DNA from 2 places in the Micromonospora sp. NPDC049049 genome. Region 2 is predicted to be linked to the other one. Evidence: riboswitches for the same ligand, from Rfam matches in the RefSeq annotation. Region 2 holds a riboswitch; the other holds the start of a gene.

Region 1 (4,225 bases), on a different contig from region 2:
TCCAGAAGGTGAGGAACCACAGCCCGGTCAGGGCGCTGAGCAGGAAGGCGATCGGCCGGTCCAGCACGAAGTCGGTGATCAGCAGGACCGCGCTGACCATCGCGATCAGCATGAAGGCGAGGCCGCCGGTCGCCATCCGGTGCGCGAAACGGACCAGCTCCGGTTTACGCCCCTGCCGGAACAGCGCCCGGTGGAACGCCACCGGCGAGATGATCATCGCGGTGGCGGCGGCCGCCGCGAGCAACGCCACGATGTAGACGTCGCGCTGGAACTCAGTGGTCTCGTTGAACCCGTTACTGAACGGCAGGGTGAGCAGGAAGGCGAAGAGGATCTGCACGCCGGTCTGGGCGACCCGCAACTCCTGCAGCAGGTCGGCGAAGTTGCGCTGCCAGCGCTGCTTCTCGGTCTCCTTGGACACGCGCTACCTCCGGTGAGACGCTACTGCCGGCGGTCCCGCCCGCCGGCAGCAACGCCAATGCCCCACCCGGCCGAGCGCGAAACAGGTTCACGACACCTGCCGTTCATCTCGGCGACGCACGTCGGCCGCCGGCGGCGTCAGGACCCGCGTCGGATCCGGCCGGCGTACCGCGCTTCCAGCGCGTTGTTGTGCGCGTCGCCGTTCGGGATGTTCGCCGACAGGTAGACCGGGGGCCGCTCCCCCGCCGCCAGCAACCGCGCCACCACCTCCACTGTCACCTGCTGCGCCAGCAGCGCCGCGGTGATCGAGGAGACCGCGCCGACCGCGCCACCACCGGGCAGGGGCAGCGTCGCGTCGCCGTACGGCGCACCGTTGTCGAGCACCACGTCGGCGAGGTCGCTCAGCTTGCGCCCGGACGGGTGCCGGGAGGCCATTCGGCCGGAGTGCCGCGCCGAGGTGATCGCCACCAGCCCGTGACCGTGCTCCTTCACCAGCGTGGCGAACTCCACCATCGCGCCGTTGACGCCGGAGTTCGAGGCGAGCACGAAGACATCGGTGGGGCGCACCGGGGCCAGCTCGTAGAGGCGGTGCGCGACGGCCGGGTCCCGTTCCAGCAGCGGACCCAACCGGTCGGCCGGTTCGCCGCCGAGCAGCACCAGGTCGCGTAGCGCGATCCGGTTGGTCGGCACCAGACCACCCGCCCGTCCGGCGATCTCCATGGCGAGGGCCTCCGAGTGCCCGGTGCCGAACGCGTGCACCACGCCGTCGGCTCGGACGGCCTCGGCGATCAGGTCGGCGGCCCGCCCCACCGCCTCCCGCTGACTGGCGGCCACCCGGCCGATCGTCTCGGTCACCACGGCCAGGTAGTCCTCGGCACTCACCGTCATACGTCCTCCGTCGTTCGATTGCGGGCCAGCAGCCCGTTGGTGTCCACTGCTGCTCAGGCTGTCCCGCCGGCTCGGGCCAGGATCGCCTCGGCGAGCGGGGCCGGTGCCGCGTCCGGGATCCAGTGACTCACCCCGGGCAGCTGCACGAAGCGGTAGTCGCCGGTGACGTTCTCCGCGCACGCCTCGGCGGCGGTCCGGCCGATGGCGACGTCCCGGTCACTCCAGACGTACGTGGTGGGCACCGCGACCGGGCCGACGCCGGCCAGGTCGGCGCGGGACATCGCCCGGTACCAGTTCAGCGCGGCCGTCAGCGCACCCGGCTCACGCATCGGGTCGGCGTACCGGTTCACCCGGGAGGTGTCGCCCACCCCGCCGAGCATCTTGCGCAGCGCGGTGGCGTGCCACGCCAGCAGGACCTTCTCCGCTTTTTCGGGCTTGCGGAACAGGGCGATGTACGACGAGCGGGCCTTCTGTTGGGCGTCGTTGCTCAGGGCGTACGCCATGGCCGCCGGATGCGGTACGGACACGGCGGTCAGCGTGTGGACCCGCTCGGGGTGCCCGGCGGCGACCGCCCAGGCCACTATCGCGCCCCAGTCGTGTCCGACCAGGTGCACGGCGTCCAACCCGAGGGCGTCGAGCACCGCCACCACATCGGCGACCAGTTCCGGGATCCGGTAGTCGGCCACCACCGTGGGCCGGGCGCCGGGTGAGTAACCGCGCTGGTCCAGCGCGTACGTCCGCAGCCCGGCGGCGTGCAGCGCCGGCACCACGTCGTCCCACTCGCCGCTGTGCTGGGGGAAACCGTGCAGCAGCAGGACGGGTACGCCGTCCGTCGGACCGCCAACGGTCACCTCGAACGTGAAGCCTCGCGCGTCAACCCGCATGATCGGAAGCGTACCCAGACGGCGGTCGGCCGCTCGCTCCCGCAGGTCACGCGGATGCCCTGCTGGGCCCGCGCCCCTGGTCGGTGTTAGCGTCAGCGAGACAACTTCATATCCGACAGGGGAGCGCACAGCGCTGAGAGTGCGGGCACGCCCGCAGACCCTCGAACCTGATCTGGGTAATGCCAGCGCAGGGAGTTCGGTCGACCTCCAGCCGCGCCGCAGTCCGGTGCCACCGGACGCGGCGTGCGTCTTCTCCTGGTTCGCACTCACGAACTGGGAGCACCACATGACATCCACCACCGACACACACCGTTGGCGCACCATCGACATCGTGGTCGCCTCGGTGATCGCGGTCGCCTTCGGCGTCATCTTCTGGGCCTGGGGCCTGGTCTGGAGCGCCACCGAGGGCGCGTTCGCCTTCTTCCCGCCGGCGCAGACGCTGCTCTACGGCGTCTGGCTGATGCCGGCGGTGATCGGTGGGCTGGTCATCCGCAAGCCCGGCGCCGCGCTCTACTGCGAGACCGTGGCCGCGGTCCTGTCCGCGCTGCTGGGCAGCCAGTGGGCCGGCACTGTCATTCCGCAGGGCATCGTGCAGGGCATCGGCGCCGAGCTGGCCTTCGCCGCCTTCCGGTACCGGTCGTTCCGCCTGCCGACCGCGGTGTTCGCGGGCGCGCTCACCGGCCTCAGCGCCGCGCTGTTCGACTTCTTCGTCTGGAACGTCGACTACGCGCTGACCGACTACCGCATCCCGTACGCGCTGCTCACCATCGTCAGCGCCACAGTGATCGCCGGCCTGGGCGGTTGGCTGCTGACGAACGCCCTGGCCAACACCGGCGTCCTGGACCGCTTCCCGGCAGGCCGAAACCGAGCCCTGATCTAACCCCCACCCAACGGCGTTGATCAAGAGGTTTGCGTCAACAGAAGCCCATTTCCTGACGCAAACCTCTTGATCAACAGGGGTAGGCGAGGTGGGTGGGAGGGGGTGGGTTTGGTGGGCGGGGTACTGCTGCGGGGGTTCGGGTGGCGGCACGCTGGGCGGCGGGCCTGGGCTCTGCGCGGGGTTGATCTGCGGGTTGAGGCTGGGGAACGGGTTTTGCTTCTTGGGCCGTCCGGGGCCGGTAAGAGCACACTGCTCAGCGCCCTGGCGGGACTGCTGCCCGAGGACTCCGGCGAGCAGGAGGGCACCGTCGAGATCGACGGGCTCGACCCCCGCAAGGGGCGGGAACGGGTCGGCATCGTCTTCCAGGACCCGGAGACCCAACTGGTGATGGCGCGCTGCGGCGACGACGTCGCGTTCGGGCTGGAGAACCGGGGAGTACCGGCCGACGAGATCTGGCCCCGGGTGGACGAGGCCCTGCACCGGGTCGGCTTCCCGTACTCCCGGGACCGCCATACCGCCGCGCTCTCCGGCGGCGAGCAGCAACGCCTCGCCCTGGCCGGCGCGCTGGCCCTGCGCCCCGCCCTGCTGCTGCTCGACGAGCCGACGGCCAACCTCGACCCGGCCGGGGCCGAGCTGGTCCGGCACGCGGTGGCCGGCGCACTGGACGCCGACACCACGCTGATCCTGGTCGAGCACCGGGTCGCCGAGGCACTGCCGCTTGTCGACCGGGTGGTCGTCCTGGAACCGGGTGGCGGCGTCCGCGCGGACGGCCCGCCCGAGGCGGTCTTCGCCGCCCACGGCGCCGCCCTGGCCGCCGAGGGGGTCTGGGTGCCCGGTCACCCCATCGCGCCCCGACCGGCGACCGCCAGCCCCGGGGAGCTGTTGCTCACCGCCGACCGGCTCGGCCTGCCGCCCCGGCTGGGCCCCACCGACCTGGCGGTACGCGCCGGTGAAGCACTCGCCGTACGCGGACCGAACGGTGCCGGCAAGTCCACCCTGGCGTTGCTGCTCGGCGGTCTGCTCAGGCCGGGCAGCGGGCAGGTCACCGCGACCGCCGAGTTGGCCGGCGCGGACCACCGCACTCCCCCGCACCGGTGGCGGGCACCCGCGTTGGCCCGACGCATCGGGTCGGTCTTCCAGGACCCGGAGCACCAGT
Region 2 (4,225 bases):
ACAGGTACACCCAGTTGTTCGTGGCGAAGTCCGGGTCGAGCCGGATGCCGATGAGGCCGTCCTCGTTGCCGGTGAAGACGTCCAGGTCGACGGCGGTGACGGTGTTGCCGGTGTCCGGCTTCACGATCTGCACGCGACCGTCACGCTCGATGTAGAAGACCCGCCCGTCGGGGGCGATGTCCAGCTCCATCGGGTTGCTGGTGTTGCTGTCCAGCGTGACCTTCTCGAAGTTCGAGGTCTTCGAGGCGCCGCAGTCGGCGTTCTCGACGCCGGCCGCGGTGCGGATGCCGCCGAGCAGGTGGGACAGGAACTCGGGCTCGGCGTACGACTCCCGGGTGTGGCCCAGACCGGTGTACCAGGAGCGGCCACCGTCGTAGTCCTGACACCAGGCGACCGGGTGGTCCGCACCCATCGCGCCGGCGCCGGGGGTGTAGCTCTTCTCGTCCAGGCTGGCCAGCACGTGCACGTCCGGCCGGGGGTTGCTCTGGTAGTTGTACCACTCGTCGAACCGGGACCACCGGTCCGGCAACCCGGCCGTGGACGGGTGGGCGTGGTCCTCCACCTTGACGGTGGCGGTCTGGTTCTGCGGGTGGTTGGCGAAGTACGCGCCGACCAGGTCGCCGTACCAGGCCCAGCTGTACTCGGTGTCCGACGCGGCGTGGATGCCGACGTAGCCGCCGCCGGCCTTCACGTAGCGCTCGAACGCCGCCTGCTGGTCGGCGTTGAGCACGTCACCGGTGGTGGAGAGCCAGATCACCGCCTTGTACTTCGCCAGGTTGGCGTCGTTGAATGCTGCGCCGTCCTCGGAGTTGTCCACTGTGAATCCGTTGGCGGCACCGAGCTGCTGGATGGCGGCGATGCCGGTGGGGATCGAGTCGTGCCGGAAGCCGGCGGTCTTGGAGAAGATCAGGACGGAGAAGGGATCGGCCGCGGCCTTTGGCGCCTTCGGCGCCACCTGGCTGACCGGGGCTGCGGCTTTCGCATCCCGTGGGGGAACCTGGGCGGCCGCCTGCGCGGGCGCGCCGAACAGGGTGGTCGAGGCCATGGCCAGGGAGATCAGGGTTGCGGTGATTGGTACGCGGGCACGACGAGAACGGGACACGCCGCCTCCTGTGTCGTAGTGACAGAGCTCGCGGGAGTCGGCTCGCCGAAGGCCGTCCCTGATGGAGCCGGTGGTCACACCGTGCCAAGGTGCCCCCACCGACATTTTGTCGAATCGCTGAACAAATTAATTCGGCTGGCTCGATGTCGGGCAAGATGCGGACGGGTAACGGTTCTGCAACGGGGGGCGACATTCCGAACAGGACCGTATGAAGTGCCCCATTGGATCTAGCTCGTTTTGACGCGCCGGCCCGGCCGGCCACCGCCGACCCCACGCCTTGGCAGGCCGACGGATCTGTCGTACGGTGACACGCAAGTAACCCACGGGAGCCCGGTGTACCGGGCTGAGAGGGGGGCTGACAGCCCCCGACCGTCGAACCTGATCCGGATAATGCCGGCGCAGGGAGGAGCGTTGCCGTGCCGTCCCTGGGGCGATTGCATCTCATCACCGACACCCGACCCGGTCGCGACCCACTCGCCGTGGTCCGCGCCGCCCTCACCGTGGCCCACGCCGACCTGGTGGTGCAGGTCCGGGTCGAGGATTCCGCCACCGACCGCGAGGCGTACGACCTGACCGGGCGGGTGTTGGCGCTCTGCGCGCCGTACCAGGCGACCTGCCTGGTCAACGACCGGTTGCACGTTGCGCTGGCGGTCGGCGCGGCAGGTGGACACGTCGGCGCCGACGACCTGCCGGTCGCCGCCGCCCGCCGGGTGCTCGGCCCCACCGGTGTGCTGGGCGCCACCGCTCGCGCGCCGGGCCCGGCGGCCGAGGCCGTCGCGGCGGGCACCAGTTACCTGGGCGTCGGTCCGTGTCACGCCACCAGCACCAAGACCGGCCTGCCGGACCCCATCGGGCCCGCCGGAGTGCGCGCCGTCGTCGACGCCGTCGACGTTCCGGTCATCGCGATCGGCGGAGTGACAGCGGCCCGGGTGCCGGCGCTGCGGGCCGCCGGGGCGTACGGGGTGGCGGTGGTCGGCGCGGTCTCCTCCGCCGCCGATCCGGCACGGGCAACCGCCGAGCTGATCGAGGCTCTGACGTGCTGACCGGCCGGTCCCCGTCACCGCTGTCGAGCGACCGGGTCCGGCCGGACGTGGCAGTGGTGGGGGCGGGGCCGATCGGGCTGGCCATCGCCTGGCGTTGCGCCGCTCGCGGGCTGCGGGTTGTGGTGCACGATCCGGCACCCGGCTCGGGGGCGTCGGCGGTGGCCGCCGGCATGCTCTCCCCGGTCGCCGAGGCGTACTTCGGTGAGCGGCAGCTGACCGGGTTGCTTCTGGCATCCGCTGCCCGCTGGCCGGCGTTCGCCGCCGAGTTGACCGAGACGACCGGGGTCGAGATCGGCTATCGGACCGAGGGCACCCTGATGGTCGGGCTCACCGGCGACGACCTGGCCGAGGCGCGCCGGCTGTGGGCGTACCAGCAGGGGTTGGGCCTGCCCGTGACGCCGCTGCGCCCCAGCGAACTGCGCGACAGCGAACCGGCGCTCGCCCCACGGGTGCGCGGCGGCGCGCTCGCGCCCACCGACCATCAGGTCGACCCCCGGCTGCTGGTGCCGGCGCTGCGCACGGCCGCGCAGCGGGCCGGCGCGGTGCTCGTGCCGCAGCAGGTTCGGTCGCTGTCCGATGTGGACGCAACGGTCACCGTTGTCGCTGCCGGCTGCGGGGCCACAGCGCTCACCGGCCTGCCCGTGCGGCCGGTGAAAGGTCAGATCCTCCGGCTCCGCGCGCCCGACGGCGTCGCGCCGGGCTTCCGGCACGTGATCCGGGGGTACGCCGACGGCGAGCACGTCTACCTGGTGCCCCGCGCCGACGGTGAGGTGGTGCTCGGCGCGACGGTCGAGGAGCGCTCGGACACCACTGTCACCGCCGGTGCTGTGCAACGGCTGCTGCGCGCCGGGGTCGACCTGCTGCCCGAGCTGGCCGAGTACGACCTGGTCGAGGCGGTCGCCGGGCTGCGCCCGGGCACCCCGGACAACGCGCCGATCCTCGGGCCGCTGCCCGACCGACCGGACGTCCTGGTCGCCACCGGGCACCACCGGCACGGCATCGTGCTCACCCCGATCACCGCCGACCTGATCGCCGACCTGGTGCTCGGCGGCGTACCCGACCCGCTGCTCGCGCCCTTCCGGGCCGACCGCTTCTTCGGCGGTGCCACGGTGGCCGCGTCGGGCCTACCTGAACCGAGTGTGGAGGGGGACCTGTGGAGTTGACAGTGAACGGGGCCGGGCGCAGCGTCGCCGCGGGCGCGTCAGTGGCGGACCTGGTCCGCGACATCGTGGCGCACCCACGTGGGGTGGCGGTCGCGGTCAACGGCGAGGTGGTGCCCCGGACCGGCTGGCCGGCCCGGGCACTGCGCGACGGTGACCGGGTCGAGGTGCTCACCGCGGCGCAGGGCGGGTGAGCGGCGTGCCGTTCGAGCTGGGTGGGGAGACCTTCACCTCACGGCTGATCCTCGGCACCGGCGGTGCCGCGAACCTGAACGTCCTGGAGCAGGCGATCCGGGCGTCCGGCACCGAGCTGGTCACAGTGGCGCTGCGCCGGGTGGGCACGGCACCGGGCTCCACGGGTGGGCTGCTGGAGCTGCTGGACCGGTGCGGCGTACGCCTGCTGCCGAACACCGCCGGCTGCCACACCGCGACCGAGGCCGTGAAGGTGGCCCGGTTGGCCCGGGACGCGTTCGACACCGACTGGGTCAAGCTGGAGGTGATCGGCGACGAGCGGACGCTCCTGCCCGACGGGGTGGAACTGCTCCGCGCCGCCGAGGAGTTGGTCGCCGACGGTTTCACAGTGCTGCCGTACACCAGCGACGACCCGGTGCTCGCCCGCCGCCTCGCCGACGTGGGCTGCGCCGCGGTGATGCCGGCCGGCTCCCCGATCGGCTCGGGGCTCGGCATCGGCAACCCGCACCACATTCGACTCATCCGGCAGGGTGTGGACGTGCCGGTGATCCTCGACGCCGGCATCGGCACCGCGTCCGACGCGGCGCTGGCCATGGAGCTGGGCTGTGACGGGGTGCTGCTGGCGAGCGCTGTCACCCGGGCGGCCGACCCGGTGGTGATGGCCACCGCGATGCGGCACGCCGTCGAGGCGGGCCGGCTGGCGGCCCAGGCCGGCCGGATCGAGCGCC

What was found. A riboswitch is a leader RNA that binds a small molecule or an ion and turns the genes downstream of it on or off. The one in region 2 is predicted to bind thiamine pyrophosphate.
Region 1: it holds a riboswitch for thiamine pyrophosphate, as region 2 does, so the genes downstream of both, AB0B68_RS29440 (ECF transporter S component) here and thiE (thiamine phosphate synthase) in region 2, are expected to answer to the same signal.

Annotation. Positions count from the first base shown of each region.
Region 1 is NZ_JBEZEX010000043.1:31,339-35,563, reverse strand. It holds gene AB0B68_RS29455 (DUF6328 family protein) at 1-418, opposite strand, end outside; gene AB0B68_RS29450 (SIS domain-containing protein) at 556-1,305, opposite strand; gene AB0B68_RS29445 (alpha/beta fold hydrolase) at 1,359-2,189, opposite strand; TPP riboswitch at 2,297-2,401, shown strand; gene AB0B68_RS29440 (ECF transporter S component) at 2,476-3,069, shown strand; gene AB0B68_RS29435 (ABC transporter ATP-binding protein) at 3,181-4,225, shown strand, end outside.
Region 2 is NZ_JBEZEX010000044.1:40,368-44,592, forward strand. It holds gene AB0B68_RS29755 (ThuA domain-containing protein) at 1-1,102, opposite strand, end outside; TPP riboswitch at 1,415-1,524, shown strand; gene thiE (thiamine phosphate synthase) at 1,519-2,145, shown strand; gene thiO (glycine oxidase ThiO) at 2,142-3,308, shown strand; gene thiS (sulfur carrier protein ThiS) at 3,299-3,499, shown strand; gene AB0B68_RS29775 (thiazole synthase) at 3,496-4,225, shown strand, end outside.